Linked DNA regions of Parazoarcus communis. The protein of the gene in region 2 binds, or shares a complex with, the protein of the main gene of each other region. Links are inferred from orthologs where the notes say so. Each region holds a gene or a part of one and is shown on either strand. Other genes may lie near its edges. The genes, in order: CEW87_RS12100 and uvrB.

What was found.
Region 1: the proteins of uvrB (region 2) and CEW87_RS12100 are in contact, whole or in part, in a crystal structure (PDB 7EGT), measured with the Thermus thermophilus proteins. The link is inferred for Parazoarcus communis from one-to-one orthologs. Residues at the interface, in WP_096411307.1 of Thermus thermophilus: Glu23, Leu25, Arg26, Asp27, Gly28, Glu29, Arg30, Phe31, Arg55, Glu326, Asp327, Phe328, Glu379, Ser382, Gln383, His398, Gly400, Arg401; in WP_096412145.1 of Thermus thermophilus: His654, Arg656, Phe657, Gln666, Asp668, Glu669, Lys680, Arg681, Leu682, Ser683, Lys685, Tyr686, Ala687.

What each region holds. Positions count from the first base shown.
Region 1 is NZ_CP022188.1:2,629,273-2,639,822, reverse strand. Bases 3,898-6,910 are described here. They hold CEW87_RS12100 (UvrD-helicase domain-containing protein), read right to left. Parts: upstream 6,512-6,910; coding sequence 4,283-6,511; downstream 3,898-4,282. Other genes in these bases: CEW87_RS12095 (hypothetical protein), read left to right, coding at 6,857-6,910; CEW87_RS12105 (ParA family protein), read left to right, coding at 3,898-4,239. In the rest of the region: CEW87_RS12115 (phospholipase A), read right to left, coding at 1-850; CEW87_RS12110 (NADP-dependent malic enzyme), read right to left, coding at 843-3,140; more of CEW87_RS12105, read left to right, coding at 3,460-3,897; more of CEW87_RS12095, read left to right, coding at 6,911-7,186; leuS (leucine--tRNA ligase), read left to right, coding at 7,434-10,055; LPS assembly lipoprotein LptE, read left to right, coding at 10,066-10,550. UniProt on the Escherichia coli protein: A helicase with DNA-dependent ATPase activity. Unwinds DNA duplexes with 3'-5' polarity. Translocates on single-stranded DNA with 3'-5' polarity. Initiates unwinding more efficiently from a nicked substrate than double-stranded DNA.
Region 2 is NZ_CP022188.1:3,682,622-3,693,138, reverse strand. What follows is about bases 3,196-6,175. They hold uvrB (excinuclease ABC subunit UvrB), read right to left. Parts: upstream 5,732-6,175; coding sequence 3,659-5,731; downstream 3,196-3,658. Other genes in these bases: CEW87_RS16815 (amino acid aminotransferase), read left to right, coding at 5,876-6,175; CEW87_RS16825 (low molecular weight protein-tyrosine-phosphatase), read right to left, coding at 3,196-3,649. In the rest of the region: CEW87_RS16830 (Rne/Rng family ribonuclease), read left to right, coding at 57-3,074; more of CEW87_RS16825, read right to left, coding at 3,179-3,195; more of CEW87_RS16815, read left to right, coding at 6,176-7,081; CEW87_RS16800 (MFS transporter), read right to left, coding at 7,794-8,996; CEW87_RS16795 (LysR substrate-binding domain-containing protein), read left to right, coding at 9,100-10,035; CEW87_RS16790 (haloacid dehalogenase type II), read left to right, coding at 10,312-10,517. UniProt on the Escherichia coli protein: The UvrABC repair system catalyzes the recognition and processing of DNA lesions. A damage recognition complex composed of 2 UvrA and 2 UvrB subunits scans DNA for abnormalities.

The DNA.
Region 1 (10,550 bases), 1.1 Mb from region 2 along the record:
GACCGTTCGGGAAGTAGTAACGAGCATCGATACGCGCAAACAGGGTGTCGATACTGCGCGAATCCTCTTCATCGCGCCCGTTGGACTCGTGCTCGTAACCGGCAGCCAGTGCGACCGAATTCCCCTCGCTGGGATCGGACAGCTTCCACTGATAGAACAGCGAAGGCCGGAAACTGGTATCGCGAAACGGCTTGGACTCTGATGACAGGTCCCACAACGAGGTCTGCGTAAAGCCGAAATACAGACCGCGCACCAGCGGAAAGCTCTCGGCCACGACGCCCTGATCGTCGAACAGACGGTAGCGGAAGCTGATCTGGTAGCGCGCCGACTTCGGATCCGTGCCACCGACGACGAAATACATCGGCTCGTGAAAACTCAGCGCGGCAGGGGCTACGGGCTCATCCGAACGCTTCTGCTGGGTCACCGACCCTGCGTTGGCGACGTTGCCCGCCTGCGCGGACGCCGCAGGCGACCGCAACGCGGCCCCGGAATCGAAAATCAGCCGTGCAGAAGGCGACTCGAGCAGGGAAAGCGTTGCCATGCCGACCACTTCGCCAGGCCATTGGCCAATGTAGCGCCGCTGCGTTTCCCCGAGAGAGCTCGCCCGCACGAGTTCGACCGCAATACGCGGCCCGCCGTCCGGCAGCTCGACCTGAGCCGGCAGACGCTCCGGCCACATGCCATCCACCGGCGCACCGATGACAATCAGTTCAAACGACTGCCCGGGCACCACTCGGGGCTCGGGCGACGCAAGCAACCAGCCCCCCGCCTGCGCCGGCGCAACCGCGGCCAGCGCAAGGGGAAGCAGGCTGGCCCGCACGAGGCGGGCCACCAGACCGGACTCAGCCACCCTTGGAGCGCCTCAGTTCGGCGGCATCGACCACTGCCAGCGCGGTGATGTTGACCAGGCGACGAACCGTGGCCGACGGCGTCAGGATATGCACAGGCTGTGCAGCACCCAGCAGAATCGGACCAACAGACACGCCGTCGCCATTCGCCATCTTCATCAGGTTGAAGGAGATGTTGGCTGCATCGAGGTTGGGCATCACCAGCAGGTTGGCATCTGCCGTCAGAGCCGAATCCGGATGCAGCTTGGCGCGGATCTCGGGCGACAGTGCCGCATCGCCGTGCATCTCGCCATCGCATTCGAGTTCGGGTGCCGTGGTACGCAGGATCTCACTGGCTGCACGCATCTTTCGCGCCGACGCCGAGCTTGAGCTGCCGAAATTGGAGTGCGACAACAGGGCCACGCGCGGCTCGATACCGAAACTGCGCAACTCGGCAGCCGCCATAAGCGCGATCTCGGCCACTTCATCCGCATTCGGGTTCTCGTTGACGTAGGTGTCGGTCACCGCAAGCATGCGCTTGGGCAGCAGCAGCAGGTTCATCGCCGCAAACTGCTTGGCGCCCGGCTTGAGGCCGATGACGTCCTGCACCTGGCGCAGGTGATAGTCATAGGTCCCGAACGTGCCGCACACCAGCGCATCCGCATCGCCACGACGCAGCAGCATCACGCCGATCAGGGTCGTGTCGCGACGCATCTTGGCCTTGGCCAGATCCGGCGTCACGCCGTCACGGGCCATCATGCGGTAGTAGTCGTTGCACAGCTCACGATAGCGCGGATCGGATTCCGGATTGACGATATCGAAGTCGCGCTCGGGCACGAGGTTGAGACCGATCTTCTTGATCCGCATCTCGATCACGCTGGGACGACCGATCAGGATCGGACGCGCCAGGCCCTCGTCGATGGCCACGCGCGCGGCATGCAGAACACGTTCGTCCTCACCCTCGGCGTAGAGCACGCGTTTCTGCTCCATCGGCACGCGCTTGGCTGCGGAGAACACCGGCTTCATGACGATGCCGGTCGTGTACACGAAGTCGCTCAGCGTAGCCGCATACGCCTGCATGTCCTCGATCGGATGGCTCGCAACACCGGAATCCATCGCAGCCTGGGCCACTGCGGGCGCGATCTTCACGATCAGGCGCGGATCGAAAGGCTTGGGAATGATGTAGTCGGGACCGAAGGTCAGCTCCGCGCCGCCATAGGCCGAAGCCACGATGTCGCTCTGCTCGGCCTGGGCCAGTTCGGCGATCGCCTTCACGCAGGCAAGCTTCATCTCCTCATTGATCGTGCTGGCGCCCACGTCGAGCGCGCCGCGGAAGATGAAGGGGAAGCACAGCACGTTGTTGACCTGGTTCGGGAAGTCCGAACGCCCGGTCGCCACGATGCAGTCCGGGCGCACCGCCTTCGCATCAGCGGGCAGGATTTCCGGATTCGGGTTCGCCAGCGCGAAGATCAGCGGCTGGTCAGCCATATTGGCGACCATCTCGGGCTTGAGCACGCCCGCGGTGGACAGGCCGAGGAAGACGTCGGCACCAACGATGGCATCACCCAGGGTGCGCGCATCGGTGACCTGAGCATAACGGGCCTTGGTCGGCTCCATCTTCTCGTCACGGCCCTGATAGATCACGCCCTTGGAGTCGCAAACGTAGACGTTCTCACGCTTCAGACCAAGGCTGACCATGAGGTCCAGGCAGGCAATGGCGGCCGCGCCGGCGCCGGAACACACCAGCTTCACGGTGGCGATGTCCTTGCCGACGACCTTGAGACCGTTGATCAGGCCCGCCGACGAGATGATTGCGGTACCGTGCTGGTCATCGTGGAAGACCGGAATCTTCATGCGCTCGCGCAGCTTCTTCTCGATGTAGAAGCACTCCGGCGCCTTGATGTCCTCGAGGTTGATACCACCCAGCGTCGGCTCAAGCGAGGCGATGATGTCGATCAGCTTGTCGGGGTCATTCTCGTTGAGCTCGATATCGAACACGTCGATATTGGCAAATTTCTTGAACAGGCAGCCCTTGCCTTCCATGACCGGCTTCGACGCCAGCGGGCCGATATTGCCCAGACCGAGCACTGCTGTGCCGTTGGTGACCACGGCTACCAGGTTGCCACGGCTGGTGAGTTCACGTGCCTGTGCGGGGTCTGCGACGATGGCATCGCAGGCGGCTGCCACACCGGGCGAATAGGCAAGCGCGAGATCGCGCTGGTTGGTCAGGCCCTTGGTGGGCACGACCGAAATCTTGCCGCGTGTCGGCGCACGGTGATAGTCCAGAGCCGCTGCGATGAAATCCTGATCCATGAGTTCTCCCTCTCGGTACAGTATGGTGTTCGTGTGAACATCCGGACAGGACAATAGGCGCTTGCCCTTGTCCTGCCAATTGCGATCATCCGCAGCGTTTTCTTTTTGCTCTGGCACGAGCTGCCTTGCCACGGACCGGACCCGACCGGGCCCGCATGCCGAGCGCCCCGGGGAGTAGGCTGCAACGGTCATGAATAACGAGTCGGAAGTTTAGCGCAGCGCTCGCGGCTTGGGCAGGTGTGCCCTGCGCAAAACAGCTATCCGGGATAGGTTTGCCGATTTTTGGCACAATGCCGCAACAACCGGAGGGGAATCGACGATGCGACGCGTGGTGTTCAATCAGAAAGGTGGGGTCGGCAAATCCACCATTACCTGCAATCTGGCAGCAATCAGCGCCCAACAGGGCAAGCGCACGCTGGTCATCGACCTCGACCCGCAGGGCAACTCCACGCAGTACCTTCTCGGCGTCTCGGGCGACTCGCTTGACAGCACGCTGGCCGACTTCTTCGACCAGACGCTAAATTTCAAGCTCAATCCGAAAGCAACCAGCGACTTCATCGTCGCCAGCCCCTTCGACGGCCTGCACGTCATGCCCTCCCACCCGCAACTGGAAGAGCTGCAAAGCAAGCTGGAATCGCGCTACAAGATCTACAAATTGCGCGACGCACTCGACGAACTCGCCGAGGAATACGACTGCGTCTATATCGACACGCCGCCCGCGCTCAACTTCTACACCCGCTCGGCCCTGATTGCCGCCAACGCCTGCCTGATCCCGTTCGATTGCGACGACTTCTCGCGCCGCGCGCTCTACTCCCTGCTCGAGAACGTGGAGGAAATCAAGACCGACCACAACCGCGACCTGAAAGTCGAAGGCATCGTGGTGAATCAGTTCCAGGCACGCGCCAGCCTGCCGCAAAAAGTGGTGCAGGAACTGATCGATGAGGGCTTGCCCGTACTTGAGCCCTACCTGTCGGCCTCGGTGAAGATCAAGGAGTCACACGAACAGGCCAAGCCGATGATCCACCTCGAGCCCAAGCACAAACTCGCGCAGGAATTCGTCTCCCTGCACGACAATCTGGCACGCAAGTACGGCGCCTGAGCGGCGTGGGCCTGCACAGGCCCGCCGCCACTCTGGAACGCACTCAGGCCGGATCGAGCTTGGCCACTGCGAGCAGAAGCCACTTCATCCCCGCCGAGCCGAAGTTCACCTGAACACGGGCGTCACTGCCGCCGCCCTCGGCGGCGACGATCACGCCCTGCCCGAACTTGGCGTGGCTCACGTTCTGACCAATGCGCAGACCGCCGGGCAAACTGGCAAACGCAGGCCGCGGTTCGCGCTGCGTTGCGGCCGGTTTCGCGGACGACGTGAAGTAGGCTCCGCCAGCGCCGCCGGTCGCGCCACCAAGTGCCGCACGGGGACTCGGCGGGCTGAGCCACTTGGTGAGCCCGACCGGAATCTCCTCGAGAAAGCGTGAGCGCAGGTTGTAGCGAGTCTGACCGTGGAGCATCCGGCTCTGTGCAAATGACAGATACAGGCGCTCGCGGGCGCGCGTCACCGCCACATACATCAGCCGCCGCTCCTCCTCGAGCCCCTCGGCTTCGAGAATGCTGTTCTCATGCGGAAACAGGCCTTCTTCAAGCCCCGACAGGAAGACCACGTCGAATTCCAGCCCCTTGGACGAATGCACGGTCATCAACTGCACCGCATCCGCCCCCTGATCCGCCTGATGGTCGCCCGCCTCGAGCGACGCATGGGCAAGAAAGTCGGCAAGCTGACGGTGCTCGCCGGCATCCGCCGGATCTGCGCCGGGCGCGCCCGCCTGCTGCTCTGCAACGAAGTTGGCTGCCGCGTTCAACAGTTCGTCCAGGTTCTCCAGGCGCTCGCTCCCCTCTTTCTCACTCTTGTAGTGATCTCGAAGACCGGAACGATCCAGTACGTGATCAATGAGTTCGGGAAGGGTCAGCGGCCCGGTATCACGCCGCAGATCCTCGATCATCCTCAGGAACTGGCCCAGCGCGGTTCCCGCCTTGCCCGTCAGGTGGGGCACGGTGGCATACAGGCTGGTGTTGTAGGTGCGCGCGGCGTCCTGCAGCACCTCGATCGAACGGGCACCGATACCGCGCGTGGGAAAATTCACCACCCGCGCGAACGCAGTGTCGTCGTCCGGATTGGCGATCAGGCGCAGATAGGCAAGCGCGTGCTTGATTTCCTGGCGCTCGAAAAAGCGCAGGCCGCCATAGACCCGGTACGGAATACCGGCCGAGAAAAGGCGATGCTCCAGCACGCGCGACTGCGCGTTTGAACGGTACAGCAGCGCAATCTCGGCGCGGGAACGTCCATCGCGCACCAAGCCCTGTATTTCCTCCACGATCCAGCGCGCCTCGTCAGAGTCGGCATAGGCCTCGAACACACGGATCGGCTCGCCCGCCCCCTGGTCGGTCCACAGGTTTTTGCCCAGGCGGTGCGTATTGAAGCGAATGATCGCATTCGCCGCATCCAGGATATTGCTGTGCGACCGATAGTTCTGCTCGAGGCGAATGACGTTCTTGACCTGAAATTCACGCTCGAAATCGCGCATGTTGCCAACTTCCGCACCGCGAAACCGATAGATGCTCTGGTCGTCATCCCCTACGCACAGCAAGGCAGCGCCCCCCTCGGCGCCATCTGCCGCCAGCAGCTTCAGCCAACGGTACTGCAGCCTGTTGGTGTCCTGAAACTCATCGACCAGGATGTGCCGGAAACGCCGCTGATAGTGGCGCCGAATCGGCTCATTGCGTTCGAGCAACTCGTAGGTGCGCAACAGCAACTCCGCGAAATCCACAACAGACTCGCGCTGGCACTGCGCTTCATACTCTTGGTAGAGCTGAACGCGTTGTTTGGTGAAGTCGTCCCAGGCCTCGACTGCATGGGGGCGATTTCCCGCCTCTTTCTGGCCATTGATGAAGTGCTGAAGCTCACGTGGCGGGAATTTCTCGTCGTCGACATTCAGCGTCTTCAGCAAGCGCTTGATCGCGGCCAGCTGGTCGGCCGAATCCAGAATCTGGAACAGCTGCGGCAGGCCGGCATCACGATGATGTGCGCGCAACAGCCGGTTGCACAGACCATGGAACGTGCCGACCCACATGCCACGCGGGCTGACTGGCAGCATCGCGCCAAGGCGGGCGAGCATCTCCTTTGCCGCCTTGTTGGTGAAGGTGACGGCGAGAATGCCGGACGGATCGACCTGGCCGGACTGGATCAGCCAGGCAATACGGGTGGTCAGGACGCGGGTCTTACCCGAACCTGCGCCCGCGAGAATGAGCGCATGTTGCGGCGGCAGGGTAACGGCCTGAAGTTGTTCGGGATTCAGATTGGCAAGCAGTTGGGACATGAGTTTTCCTTTACTGCTTCTATTTTAACCGCTGATGCCGCACAGCCCGCTAGCGCTGGCGTCGAGCGGGACCGGTTGTGGTGAGCGGGGGGTGACTATAACTAATGGAATAGTGTTGCGTTTCCGACACAGAAACTTGATCCCGGCTGGGGGCTGCGATACGCTGAAATTGTGCACAGCAACAAATTGATGAACTTTTTCACGGCAATCTTGCCAGACACCGCATAGAATGCTTCTTAAGAAGCCAATATTTTTTATCGCAGCACAACATACGGAGCGCAAGGCGCAGGTCCACAAGACCCCGAACGCGCACGAGGGCCGACAACGGCCACACGGAGAATACAGATGAAAGCACCCAAACTACTTCCCTGGTACGCCCGCAAGGCTGGCGTCCCGATCGAGCGCGCCAATGCACTATGGCGCAAGGCCGTACGCGAAGCCACCGCCGAAACCGGCTGGGTGGGCAATTCAGAGTACTGGGGTGCTGCCAATGATATTTTCCTCGACCTGCTCGAAGCCGAAAAGGAAACCTTGTGCACACCGTGCGTCACGCCCATTCTTCGCAGCCAGCAGCGCATGTGGAACATGCCCCTGACCGCGATGGAAGACATGCTCAAGGCGATGTCCACCAACTGGCAGCGCCAGACCGGCATCAAACCCCAGAAAGCCGCCTGATCGATTCGAATTCGGCCGCTGCCACCACTGCGCAGCGCCCACCGCCTCCCTCCCTCTCCTTCATCGGAGATTTGGCATCCGGCCCCTCCGCCGGGTGCCATTTTTTTGCTGAACCCCCGAAAAGAGCAGTTCTCCAGCCCCACACCGGCAGCGGAATCGGCATTCAGGCCCGACTGCCCGAGCGCCGACACCGGGCTTCGCGATATACTTTCGCGTTTTCAACGCTTTGAGCGCACGCACCCCGCCCATGCAGGACAAATACCAGCCCGCCGCCGTCGAAACGGCCGCCCAGCAGCACTGGGACGCCACCTCGGCCTTCCGTGTATCCGAAGACGCCAGCCGTCCCAAATACTACTGCCTGTCGATGTTCCCGTACCCGTCGGGCAAGCTGCACATGGGACATGTGCGCAACTACACGATTGGCGACGTACTGGCGCGCTTTCATCGCATGCGCGGTTACAACGTGCTCCAGCCCATGGGCTGGGACGCCTTCGGCATGCCCGCCGAGAACGCGGCCATCCAGAACAACGTCCCGCCGGCGAAGTGGACCTACGCCAACATCGATTACATGAAGACCCAGCTCAAGCGCCTGGGCTTTGCCATCGACTGGTCACGCGAGATCGCCACCTGCACGCCGGAGTACTACCGCTGGGAGCAGTGGCTGTTCACCCGCCTCTACGAAAAAGGCCTGATCTACAAACGACTTGGCACGGTGAACTGGGACCCGGTCGACGACACCGTGCTCGCCAACGAGCAGGTCATCGACGGCCGCGGCTGGCGCTCAGGCGCACTCGTCGAGAAGCGCGAGATCCCCATGTACTACATGAAGATCACCGCCTACGCCGACGAACTGCTTGAAGCGCTGGATGGCCTGTCCGGCTGGCCGGAGCAGGTCAAGCTGATGCAGAAAAACTGGATCGGCCGCTCGGAAGGGGTCGAGGTGCACTTCCCCTACGACCTCTCGACCGTTGGCGCATCAGGCGTACTCAAGGTGTTCACCACCCGCGCCGACACGCTGATGGGCGCAACCTACGTCGCCGTCGCTGCCGAACACCCCCTCGCCACCCAGGCGGCTGCAGGCAACGCCGAACTGGCTGCCTTCATCGAAGAATGCAAGCGCGGCGGCGTCGCCGAAGCTGATCTGGCAACGATGGAAAAGAAAGGCATGCCCACCGGCCTGCGCGTGGTGCATCCGATCACCGGCGAATACCTGCCGGTGTGGGTCGCCAACTACGTGCTGATGGGCTACGGTGAGGGCGCTGTGATGGCGGTTCCCGCCCACGACGAGCGCGACTTCGCCTTCGCCACCCGCTACAAACTGCCGATCACGATGGTGGTGCGCTCCACCCGCGACGCCTACGAGCAGACCGTTTCACCGTGGATCGACGCCTACGCCGAACAAGGCCGGCTGGTCAATTCCGGCAAGTACGATGGACTGCACTTCCAGGATGCAGTCGATGCGATCTCTGCCGACCTCGAAGCCAAGGGACTGGGCAGTAAGCGTATCCAGTATCGCCTGCGTGACTGGGGCATTTCGCGCCAGCGCTACTGGGGCTGCCCGATCCCGATGATCCACTGCGACGACTGCGGCGACGTGCCAGTGCCGGACGAGCAGTTGCCGGTGGTGCTGCCCGAGAACGTCGAGGTGACCGGTCGCGGTTCGCCGCTGGCCAAGATGGCGTCCTTCTACGAATGCAGCTGTCCCAAGTGCGGCAAGCCGGCCAAGCGCGAAACCGACACCATGGACACTTTTGTCGAGTCGTCCTGGTACTTCCTGCGCTACGCCTGTGCCGACAGCAACACTGCAATGGTCGACGAGCGCGTCAATTACTGGGCCCCGGTGGACCAGTACATCGGCGGCATCGAGCACGCCATCCTGCACCTGCTGTATTCGCGCTTTTTTACCCGCGCCATGCGCGATTGCGGCCTGGTCAATGTGTCCGAGCCCTTCGCCAACCTGCTCACGCAGGGCATGGTGGTTGCCGAAACCTATTACCGCGACCTCGACGGCGGCAAGAAGCAGTGGATCAACCCGGCTGACGTCACTGTCGAGCGTGACGAGCGCGGTCGCATCGTGGCCGCCAAGCTCACCAGCGACGGCCTGCCGGTCGTGATCGGCGGCGTCGAGAAGATGGCGAAGTCGAAGAACAACGGTGTCGACCCCCAGGCGCTGGTGGATCAGTACGGCGCGGATACCGCACGTCTGTTCACCATGTTCGCCGCCCCGCCCGATCAGCAGCTGGAATGGTCCGACTCCGGCGTTGAGGGCGCGTCGCGCTTCCTGCGCCGGGTGTGGAACCTCGGCCATGTCTTCGGCAGCGAGATGCGCGCTGCACTGCCCGCTGCACGCCAGCTGGCTGCAGGCAAGCTGCCGGCCGATCTTGCCGACGTGCGCCGCGAGATTCACACCCATCTGAAACAGGCCAACTACGACTTCGGCAAGCACCAGTTCAATACCGTGGTGTCGGCCGCAATGAAGATCCTCAACGCGCTCGAAAAGGCGCCGCGTGACAACGCCGCAGCCCACGCCGAACTGACCGAAGAGGGGCTTTCCATCCTGTTGCGCCTGCTGTCGCCGATCACCCCGCATATCGCACATGCGCTGTGGACGGACTGCGGCTTCGGTGAAGACATCCTCGCTTCAAGCTGGCCCGAGCCCCTCGAGGCCGCGCTCAAGCAGGACGAAATCGAGCTGATGGTGCAGGTCAATGGCAAGCTGCGCGGCAGCATCAAGGTTGCTGCAGAGGCCAGCAAGGCCGAGATCGAAGCGCTCGGACTGGCTTCCGAAGCCGCACAGAAGTTCATGGAAGGGAAGCCGCCGAAGAAAGTCGTCGTCGTTCCCGGCCGTCTGATCAACATCGTGGTCTGAGGACGCACTCATGCACTCCAATACTGCCCGCCGCCGCCTGCTCAAAGCAGGCGCGGCACTCGCAGCCTCGGCCATGCTTGCCGGCTGCGGCTTCCATCTGCGCGGGCCTCAACCCCTTGCCTTCTCCACCCTGCATGTCAGTGTCAGCGAGTTCTCCGACCTTGGCTCGGCGATTCGCCGCAAGGTGGAAAACAGCGGTACCACAACGGTCACCGAAAATGCAGGCAAGGCGGAGGCCAGACTTCAGATTCTTGCAAACGAGCGTGGCCGGGAAATCCTCAGCCTCACGAGCTCCGGTACGGTGCGCGAGTACCAGCTCACCCAGCGCATCCGTTTCCGCCTCATCGACAACAAGAACGTCGAGCTGATCCCGCCAACGAACATCTCGGGACAGCGCGAGTACACCTTCGACGATGAAGAGGTGCTAGGCAAGGAGCAGGAAGAAGCGCTGCTCTATCGCGACATGCAGGCCGACCTCGTGCAGCAGATCATGCG
Region 2 (10,517 bases):
CGATGGTGCGCGCCGTTCGTCCTGCCCGTGTGCATTGCGCGGGAGAACGATCCAAAATGAAGCGAATGCTCTTTAATGCGACGCAGGCAGAAGAACTGCGCGTCGCAATCGTTGACGGTCAGAAACTGATCGACCTCGACATCGAATCGGCCAACAAGGAAGAACGCAAGAGCAATATCTACAAGGCGGTCATCACTCGCCTCGAGCCCAGCCTCGAGGCCGCCTTTGTTGATTATGGCGCTGAGCGACATGGCTTCCTGCCCTTCAAGGAAATCTCGCGTTCCTATTTCCAGCCCGGCGTAGATGCCAGCAAGGCCAGCATCAAGGAAGCCCTGCGCGAAGGTCAGGAACTGATCGTTCAGGTCGAGAAGGACGAGCGCGGCAACAAGGGTGCAGCGCTCACCACCTATATCTCGCTGGCCGGCCGTTACCTCGTACTGATGCCGAACAACCCCCGCGGCGGTGGCGTATCGCGCCGTGTGGAGGGTGACGAGCGCGCTGAACTTCGCGAAGTCATGGATCAGCTCGAGAGCCCTGCGGGCATGAGCCTGATCGCGCGCACGGCAGCAATCGGTCGCGGCGCCGAAGAACTGCAGTGGGACCTTAACTACCTGCTGCAACTTTGGACTGCCATCGAAGGCGCAGCCCAGGGCCAGACCGGCGCGTTCCTGATCTATCAGGAAGGCAGCCTGGTGATTCGCGCCATTCGTGATTATTTCCAGCCCGACATCGGCGAGATCCTGATCGACACCGACGAAATCCATGAACAGGCTCACCAGTTCATGGCTCACGTCATGCCGGGCAACGTCAGCCGGATCAAGCGTTATAACGACGACGTTCCGCTGTTCTCGCGTTTCCAGATCGAACATCAGATCGAATCGGCTTACTCGCGCCAGGTCGGCCTGCCCTCCGGCGGTGCCGTGGTGATCGACCACACCGAGGCTCTGGTCTCGGTCGACGTCAACTCCGGTCGTGCGACCAAGGGTGCAGACATCGAGGAAACCGCGTTCCGCACAAACCTTGAAGCGGCCGACGAAATTGCGCGTCAGCTGCGCCTGCGCGACCTCGGTGGCCTGATCGTCATCGACTTCATCGACATGGAGTCGCAGAAGAACCAGCGCGAAGTCGAGAACCGCCTGCGCGACGCACTGCGCCACGACCGCGCCCGTGTCCAGACCGGCAAGATCAGTCGTTTCGGTCTGCTTGAGCTGTCGCGTCAGCGCCTGCGTCCGGCACTTGCCGAAACCAGCTACATCACCTGCCCGCGCTGCAATGGCACCGGCCACATCCGCAGCACCGAGTCGTCGGCATTGCACATCGTCCGCATCCTCGAAGAAGAGGCCATGAAGGACAATACCGGTGCAGTGCATCTGCAGGTGCCAGTCGATGTCGCTACCTTCCTGCTCAACGAGAAGCGGGTTGATATCGCACGCATCGAGTATCGCCACAAGGTTCAGCTGATCATCGTGCCGAACCGGCACATGGAAACGCCGGCGCACGAAATCGTCCGCTTGCGCCACGACCAGCTTAACCAGGAAGACATCGCGCTGGCCAGCTACCAGATGGTCCACCAGCCGACCGAAACCGAAATCGGCATGCCCGCCAAGGAAGGCGACAAGCCTGCGCGCCAGGAAGCTGCCGTGAAGGGCATCTCGCCCGCTCAGCCGGCGCCCGTTGTCGCACCGCGCGCTGAAGCCGCCCCTGTCGTAGCTGCTGCAGCACCCGCAAAGGGCTTGATTGCACGCTTCCTCGGCTGGTTGACGGGCGAGCCGACCCCGGCACCCACGCCGGCACCTGTCGCTGAAACGACGCCGAAGCGCGAATCGCGCGGTCGCGGCGAGCGCGGTGGCGAGCGCCGTGGTGGTCGCAATGGACGTCGTGACGGCCAACGCGGCGAACGCACAGAAGGCGAAGGCGGCAACACGCGTAACGGCGCCCGTGCCGAGAAAGCCGAGAACACGGAGCGCGAGAAGCCTCAACGCCAGACGCAAGAGCGTCAGGAACGTGGCGAGCGCACCGAACGTGGCGAACGCTCTGAAGAAGGCGGCCGCAGCCGTGGTCGCGGTCGTCAGCGTCAGCCGCGTCAGGACGACAATGCAAAGGCAGCAGAAGCGAGCACCGAGCAGATGGCCGATAACGCAGCCATCGTCGCTGCAGGCGCCGCAGAAGTGATTGTGACCGCAGCGCCTGCAGGCGAAGAAGGCGCACCCGAGAAGCGTCGTCGTCGCAGCAGGGGACGTCGTGACCGCCGCCCGGGTGAAAGCCAGGAAACGGTTGATCAGCAGGCAAATGCCGACAGCGATAGCTCCGCTTCCGAGAGCTCGACCGCAGCTGTGGCCACGGCGGCTGTTGCCGCGGCTACGGTCAGCGATGCAGCCCTTGAACAGACTGCCGCTGAGTTGCCTGTCGCTGTCTCCGAATCGGCGAGCCCGGTCGAAGTCTCGGTTAACGCCGAGCCGGCACCGATGCCGGTGCGCGCAGCTGCAACCGAGATGGCTCCCGTTGCTGCTGCAGCCGAAGTTGAGGTGCCAGCAATCGTGACAGCTGCAGCCGAAGTGCCTGCAGCTGAACCGGCTGTTGAAGCATCCAGCGCGGCCGAGGCACAAGAGCCCGCTACCGATCCGGTAAGGACCGAGATCGAGGCACCCGCCGCTATCGAAGCGCCGGTCGAGGCTGCCGCTGCAGCAGTTGAAACGACTGCTCCGGCAGCCCTTGAAGCAGTCGAAACGATCGCTGCTGAAGTGGCACCGGCTGCCGTCGAGGCAGAAGCTGCATCCGCAGCCGTCGAAGCTGAAACGGTCGTCGCGGCAGTCGAAGTCGAGTCCCCTGCTGTTGTCGAGGAAGTCGCTCCGGTTGCAGCAAGTGCGTCTGCACAGGCACCTGCAGCACTGGGCCCGATTGACCTTGCAGGCGTGCTCGAAGACGCTGGCCTGGTCATGATCGAAACCAGCCAGGACAAGAAGGTCAGCTTTGGCAACGGCGCACCGGAAGCGCCGCAGCAACTTGGCCGCAAGCCGCGTGCTGCAGTCGTCATCGCTGAAGAGCCCTTGCAGCAGGTAGAAACGCAGAAGTAATCACGTCAATGCCGCCCGACCGGGCGGCATGGTGTAGAAATGGCCGTCGGGGGACTCCCCTGCGGCCATTTTTTTCGCGTTGAGCGGAAGACCCCGAGAGTCGGTCAGCGGCCGTCCAGGGCGCCACCGAGCAGGCGATCGACGCCTTTCTCGCACAGATCCAGAACAAACTCGAAGCCGTTCACGCCGCCATAGTACGGGTCGGGCACCTCTTCCTCCCCAAGCTCGGGCGCAAACTCGAGAAACAGCGCGAGCTTGGGCTGATAGACCTCGGGGCAGTTGCGCACCATGTGCTCCAGATGCCCTCTGTCCATTGCCAGCAGCAGATCGAAGCGCTGAAAGTCAGTAATCTCGAGTTTGCGCGCGCGCAACGGCGAAAGATCGTAGCCGCGTTGCGCCGCAGCTTTCATGGCGCGTGGATCGGGCGGCTCTCCCGCGTGGTAGCCCTGCGTGCCTGCCGAGTCCACCTCGAAGTCGGACTCAAGCCCGGATGTTTCGATGAAGTGCCTGGCAATGCCCTCAGCGGTAGGCGAACGGCAGATATTTCCCGAACATACAAAAAGAATTCTCTTCATGCTCTCCCTTTAGGTGTTTCCGTGCTGATCAGCACCAAACGCCCGCTCCCTCAAGCGGAACAGTTCATCCCGAGCCGCTGCAGCCTTCTCGAATTCGAGGTTGCGAGCATGCTCCTGCATCTCTTTTTCCAGCTTCTTGATTGTCCGGGCCAGCGCCTTCTCGTCCATCAGCGCATAGTCAGCCCGCGCTTCGGCTGCAACCGAAGCCCTTTTCTCATCGTCCACGGAATAGACCCCGTCGATGATGTCCTTGATCCGCTTGGTGACGGTTTTGGGAACGATACCATTTGCCTCGTTGAAGGCAATCTGCTTCGTCCGCCGGCGCTCTGTTTCATCGATCGCGAGCTGCATCGAACGCGTGACCCGGTCGGCGTAGAGGATGGCCGTGCCATTGATATGACGGGCAGCGCGACCTATGGTCTGGATCAGGGAACGCTCGGAGCGGAGGAAGCCCTCCTTGTCCGCGTCGAGGATGGTCACGAGCGACACCTCGGGAATGTCCAGGCCTTCACGCAGAAGGTTGATCCCTACCAGCACATCAAACTCGCCCAGGCGCAGATCGCGAATGATCTCGACGCGCTCGACGGTATCGATATCCGAGTGCAGATATCGCACGCGGACGCTGTTCTCGTTGAGGTAGTCGGTGAGATCCTCGGCCATGCGTTTGGTCAGCACGGTCACCAGCACCCGCTCACCCACCGCAACCCGGGCCTTGATCTGGCTGAGCAGGTCGTCAACCTGAGTCGTTGCCGGACGGACCTCGACCAGCGGGTCGATGAGACCGGTGGGACGCACGACCTGCTCCACTACCTGCCCCTGGTGTTCGGCCTCGTACGCTGCAGGCGTGGCAGAGACGAAAATCGTCTGCGGCATCAGACGCTCGAACTCGTCGAATTTGAGCGGACGGTTATCCAGCGCCGACGGCAGCCTGAAGCCGTAATTGACCAGATTCTCCTTGCGCGAGCGATCGCCCTTGTACATCCCCCCCACCTGCCCGATCGACACATGCGACTCGTCGATGAACATCAGTGCGTCCTGCGGCAAGTAATCGATCAAAGTCGGGGGCGGCTCGCCCGGGCTGCGTCCGGAGAGATGGCGAGAATAGTTCTCGATGCCCTTGCAGAAGCCCATCTCGTTAAGCATCTCAAGATCGAAACGCGTGCGCTGTTCGATTCGCTGCGCTTCGACCAGCTGATTCTCGCCATAGAAATGTTCGACGCGGAGCTTGAGCTCGTCCTTGATGGCTTCGATCGCCTTCAGCACCGTCTCACGCGGCGTGACATAGTGGCTCGAGGGGTAGACGGTAAAGCGCCCGAGCTTCTGCTTCAGGTGCCCTGTAAGGGGGTCGAACAGGGTCAGATGCTCGACCTCGTCGTCGAACAGCTCGATGCGGATTGCCAACTCGGCGTTCTCGGACGGGAAAACGTCGATCACATCACCCCGCACGCGAAAGGTGCCGCGACGGAAATCGATATCGGAGCGCGTGTACTGCATTGCCACCAGACGCTGGATCAGGTCGCGCTGCCCGACCTTCTCGCCCTCGCGCAGGTGCAGGATCATCGCGTGATAGTCGACCGGGTCGCCGATACCGTAGATGCAGGACACGGTGGCCACGATGACCACATCGCGCCTTTCCATCAGGCTTTTCGTGGCCGACAGACGCATCTGTTCGATGTGCTCGTTGATCGACGAATCCTTCTCGATGAACAGGTCGCGCGACGGCACATAGGCTTCTGGCTGGTAGTAATCGTAGTAGCTGACGAAATACTCCACCGCGTTCTCGGGAAGAAACTCGCGAAACTCCGCATAGAGCTGCGCAGCAAGCGTCTTGTTGGGCGCGAGCACCAGCGCCGGACGCCCCATCTGCGCGATGACGTTGGCCATGGTGTAGGTCTTGCCGGAGCCGGTCACCCCGAGCAGGGTCTGGTACATCAGCCCGTCCTCGACCCCCTCGACCAGTTTCGCGATCGCAAGCGGCTGATCGCCAGCGGGCGGAAAGGGCCGGTGCAGACGAAACGGGCTGCCTTCGAAGGTAACAACGTCTGTCGTGCTCGCTGAGGCGCTACCGTCTGAACTCTGCATGCTAGAATTTCCGATTGTTTCAGCTGACGCCCGAACTTGAGGGTCCAGCTCGGGCAAACAACGATTATTTCCCAAAACGCGCGTCAAGGCACGGCCAGTTTCCCTGCCGGACGGGCGTGAACCGCAAGTGCTACTGGAGCTAACATGTCTGCATCGATCTTCGCCGCCGTCGAAATGGCACCCCGCGACCCGATCCTCGGTCTCAACGAGGCCTTCAATGCCGATACGCGTGCTGAGAAGGTAAACCTCGGCGTCGGCGTGTATTACGACGACAACGGCAAGATTCCGCTGCTGGGTGCCGTTCGCGCAGCCGAGAAGGTCCGCCTGGAAGCGATGCCGCCGCGCGGCTATCAGCCCATCGAAGGCGCAGCCACCTATAACACTGCAGTTCAGAACCTGCTGCTGGGCAAGGACTCGCAACTCATCGCCAACGGCCAGGTCGTGACCATCGAGGCCCTTGGTGGCACGGGCGCGCTCAAGGTCGGCGCTGACTACCTGAAGCGCCTGCAGCCGGGCGCGACGGTGTACATTTCGGACCCGAGCTGGGAAAACCACCGCGCCCTGTTCGAAGCCGCCGGCTTCCCGGTCGAAACCTATCCGTACTACGACGCAGCCACCCGCGGTGTTAACTTCGAAGGCATGAAGGCCAAGCTCAACAGCCTGCCCGCCGGTTCGATCATCATCCTCCACGCCTGCTGCCACAACCCGACCGGCGCCGATCTCTCCGACGCCCAGTGGAACGATGTGGTTGACGCCTGCCGCAGCCGCGGCCTGGTCCCCTTCCTCGACATGGCCTACCAGGGCTTCGCCGACGGCATCGAAGCCGACGCCGTCGCTGTGCGCGCCTTCTCCGCCAGCGGGCTGCAGTTCTTTGTCTCCAGCTCCTTCTCCAAGAGCTTCTCGCTCTACGGCGAGCGTGTGGGCGCGCTGTCGATCATCACCGCCGCCAAGGAAGAAAGCGCCCGCGTGCTGTCCCAGGTCAAGCGCGTCATCCGCACCAACTACTCCAACCCGCCGATCCATGGTGGCGCCGTGGTTGCAGCAGTGCTCAACTCCGCCGAGCTGCGTCAGCAGTGGGAAGATGAACTGGCCGGCATGCGTGACCGCATCCGCGACATGCGTACCAGTCTGGTCGAACAGCTCAAGGCTGCTGGTGTGGCACAGGACTTCTCCTTCGTCATCAAGCAGCGCGGCATGTTCTCCTACACCGGGCTGACCGCTGCACAGGTCGAGCAACTCAAGACCGAATTCGGTATCTACGCCGTGTCGACCGGTCGTATCTGCCTGGCCGCACTGAACACGAAGAACATCGGTTACGTCGCCAAGGCCATTGCCGCAGTCGTGAAGTAAGAAGGAGAGACGGGCTGCATAAAAAAATGCAGTTTATTTCTTGACGAACCAGAAGGCGCAGCCTACAATGCGCGCCTCTGTTCCTCGATAGCTCAGTTGGTAGAGCGCCGGACTGTTAATCCGTAGGTCCCTGGTTCGAGCCCAGGTCGAGGAGCCAGAAGAATTCAGCAGCGGCTGCACGCGATTTTTGCGACCGCGGGGGGAACCCCAAGAAAACGTTGCAGCAAGAGTTTATTCCTCGATAGCTCAGTTGGTAGAGCGCCGGACTGTTAATCCGTAGGTCCCTGGTTCGAGCCCAGGTCGAGGAGCCAGAAGCAAAGTGAAAATGCCATCCTTCGGGGTGGCATTTTTGCGTTCACGGGATGCGAAGTCAGCATCAGGATTGCTCAGATGGCTACGCCTTCCGTCGTTCGGCGACCGAACGAGGTAGATTGCCCCGGAGCCTCCAGACATCCCGCAGCCTCAAGCTGTGACGCAACGAAGATGTTCAGAGAACCCGGGGCCATTCAGTTTGCACAGCCAGCCGGTCTTAGCGTCAGCCCGCGCTCGTACGGCTTTTCGACCAGTTCAATCGGCACGTGCCCCGACAGCCCCTGCGCTGACCTTGCCAGCCAGAACGGAATGCAGCGGGCCATGCGTTCGATTACGGCGGTGATCTGACAACAAGCGTTCCATCGCAGTCGAAAACCCGGGCTTCTATTCCCCTGCCCCCTCACGGCGTGACTGGCGCAATACCTGCCGACAGTTCGATCTCTGCATCGCGCCGATCCAGCCTCCCGGCCCAAACTGTCAGGAACAATGCGACGAGTACCACCAGCGCGCCAACCCATGCAGTGTGGATGAGGCCAACGTGGGTCACGATCAAGCCGCCCACCCAGGCGCCAGCCGCAATGCCGACGTTGAAGGCTGCGATGTTCAGGCCCGAAGCCACATCCACGGCCTGCGGAGCAAAGCGTTGCGCCTGCTTGACCACATAGACTTGAAGACCCGGCACATTGCCGAAGGCAACACCACCCCACGCCAGTACGGTGACAAGCATCAACCAGCGATTCGGAGCGGTGATGCTCAGAACTGCCAGCACGACAGCGAGCAGCAGGAAAATGAGTTTCAGCGCCGGGATCGGCCCGCTTCGATCTGCAAGTTTGCCGCCCCACAGATTGCCAGCCGCGACCGAGACGCCATAAGCCAGCATGACCCCGCCAACCGCGCTGGCTGAATAACCCGTTATCTGCTCAAGAATCGGAGCCAGGAACGTGAAGGCGATGAACGAACCGCCGTAGCCCACGGCGGTCATCGCGTAGACGAGGAGTAACCGGGGCTGCGCCAGCACGCCGATCTGCTGACGAAGCGTAGCCGGCTTGCTGTGCGGTACGTTCCTGGGGACAAAGATCAGGCTTCCCATGAACGCGATCACACCCAGGGCTGCGACGGCGAGAAACGTGGCGCGCCAGCCAAAGTGCTGACCGATGAACGTGCCCATTGGCACACCCGTCACCAAGGCCACAGTCAGGCCAGTGAACATTATCGCGATGGCACTTGCGGCCTTCTCCTTGGGCACCACGCTCGCTGCGATGATCGACCCAATCGAGAAGAAGACGCCGTGGGCCAGTCCGGTCAGGATGCGCGCCACGATCAGGGACTCGTAACCTGGTGATTGCCAGGCGACCAGGTTGCCCGCCGTGAACAGTGCCATCAGGGCGAGAAGCAGCGCCTTGCGTGGCACCTTGCCCGTCAAGGCGGTGAGCACCGGAGCACCGACGGCGACGCCGAGCGCATAGAGGCTGACGAGTAGCCCGGCTGACGGCAGGCTGACGGACAAGTCAGCAGCGATGGTCGGGATCAGGCCAACGATGACGAACTCTGTCGTCCCGATGGCAAAAGCGCTGATGGTCAGCGCGAATAGCGCGATTGGCATGCTTGCATCCTTGTGTTGAGCGTTGAAAGAATGCGATGGTGGGTTAAATCACTTATGCTATAAAGTCCATAGTATTGAAAAAATATTTGCGTTTATATCAACAATGAAGACAACCCTGGATGAAATGCGGACGTTGATCGCGGTGGTCGATGCGGGTGCGCTGTCGCGTGCGGCCGACCATCTGAGGCTGACCGTATCGGCAGTCAGCCGAACCCTGGGGCGGCTGGAGCACAAGCTGAACACGACACTCCTTCGCCGCACCACGCGACGTCTGGAGCTGACTGAGGAAGGCACCATTTTTCTCGACCGTGCGAGAGAGATCATCGCCTGCGTCGAGGGCGCCGAAGAAGATCTTTCGATCCGCCGCGAACGGCCGGCTGGGCGGCTGCGTGTAGATGCCGCCACGCCTTTCATGCTCCACGGTGTTGTTCCGTTGATTTCCGGCTACCGTGAGCGCTATCCGGAAGTGACGCTGGAGCTAACCAGCAACGAAGGCTTGATCGACCTGCTGGAGCAGCGCACCGACGTTGCCATCCGCATCGGAAGGCTCAAGGATTCAACGCTGCATGCACGGCCTATCGGCAGCTGCCGTCTGCGCGTGCTGGCAGCGCCTTCCTATCTTGAACAGCACGGTCGGCCGCGCAGCACCGGCGACCTCGCTCAACATGTCTTGCTGGGCTTCACACAGCCGGCTGCACTCAATGAATGGCCGTTACCCGCACAGGACGACCTGCCGCTGCGTATCACCCCCACCATTGCAGCCTCCAGCGGTGAAACCCTGCGCCAGCTGGCACTTGAGGGCGCAGGAATCGTCTGTTTGGCGGACTTCATGACCCATCGCGACCGAACCGAAGGACGCTTGGTGCAGTTGTTCCCCACCCGAACGCTGGAGGTGCGCCAGCCGATCAACGCCGTGTACTACCGGAACACGGCGCTGTCCGCCCGGATCTCCACATTTGTGAGCTATTTGAGCGAGCATTGGGGTTCGGGTGCGGCCGGATGCGATGAAGCGAGCAAGCGATCATTTGCCGCTTCGTAAGACATTCAACGAACAAGGGTGGAACGCTGGCAATCGGGCAGAGTCACTGCGAGATCCTTCAATCTCCCACGCACTCCTCCACCGCGCGCGTGGCAGGCTGCGGCCTTGGCAGCTGTGCGACCCGCCTCTTTTGCCGCCACATGACTGAACGGCTGATCAGGCACACCCGGTGGCGTACGGGACTAGAATGAACTTTCGTGTTCACCAGGCCTGTCGCTCCAGGTCGTGCCATCAAGGCACAGACAGGGCAGCAGGCGCGCCGAGAAAGGATGCTCCATGGACAAGGACTTGCCGGTTTCAATCATCGTATTCGACGTGAACGAGACCCTTCTCGACATCACGACGCTCGAGCCCCTTTTCGAACGTGTCTTTGGTGACGCGTTCGTTCTGCGGGAGTGGTTTGCACAACTGATCCTGTACTCGCAGACGATGACGCTCTCGGGGCTCTACACCCCCTTCGGGGCGCTCGCAGTGGGCAGCCT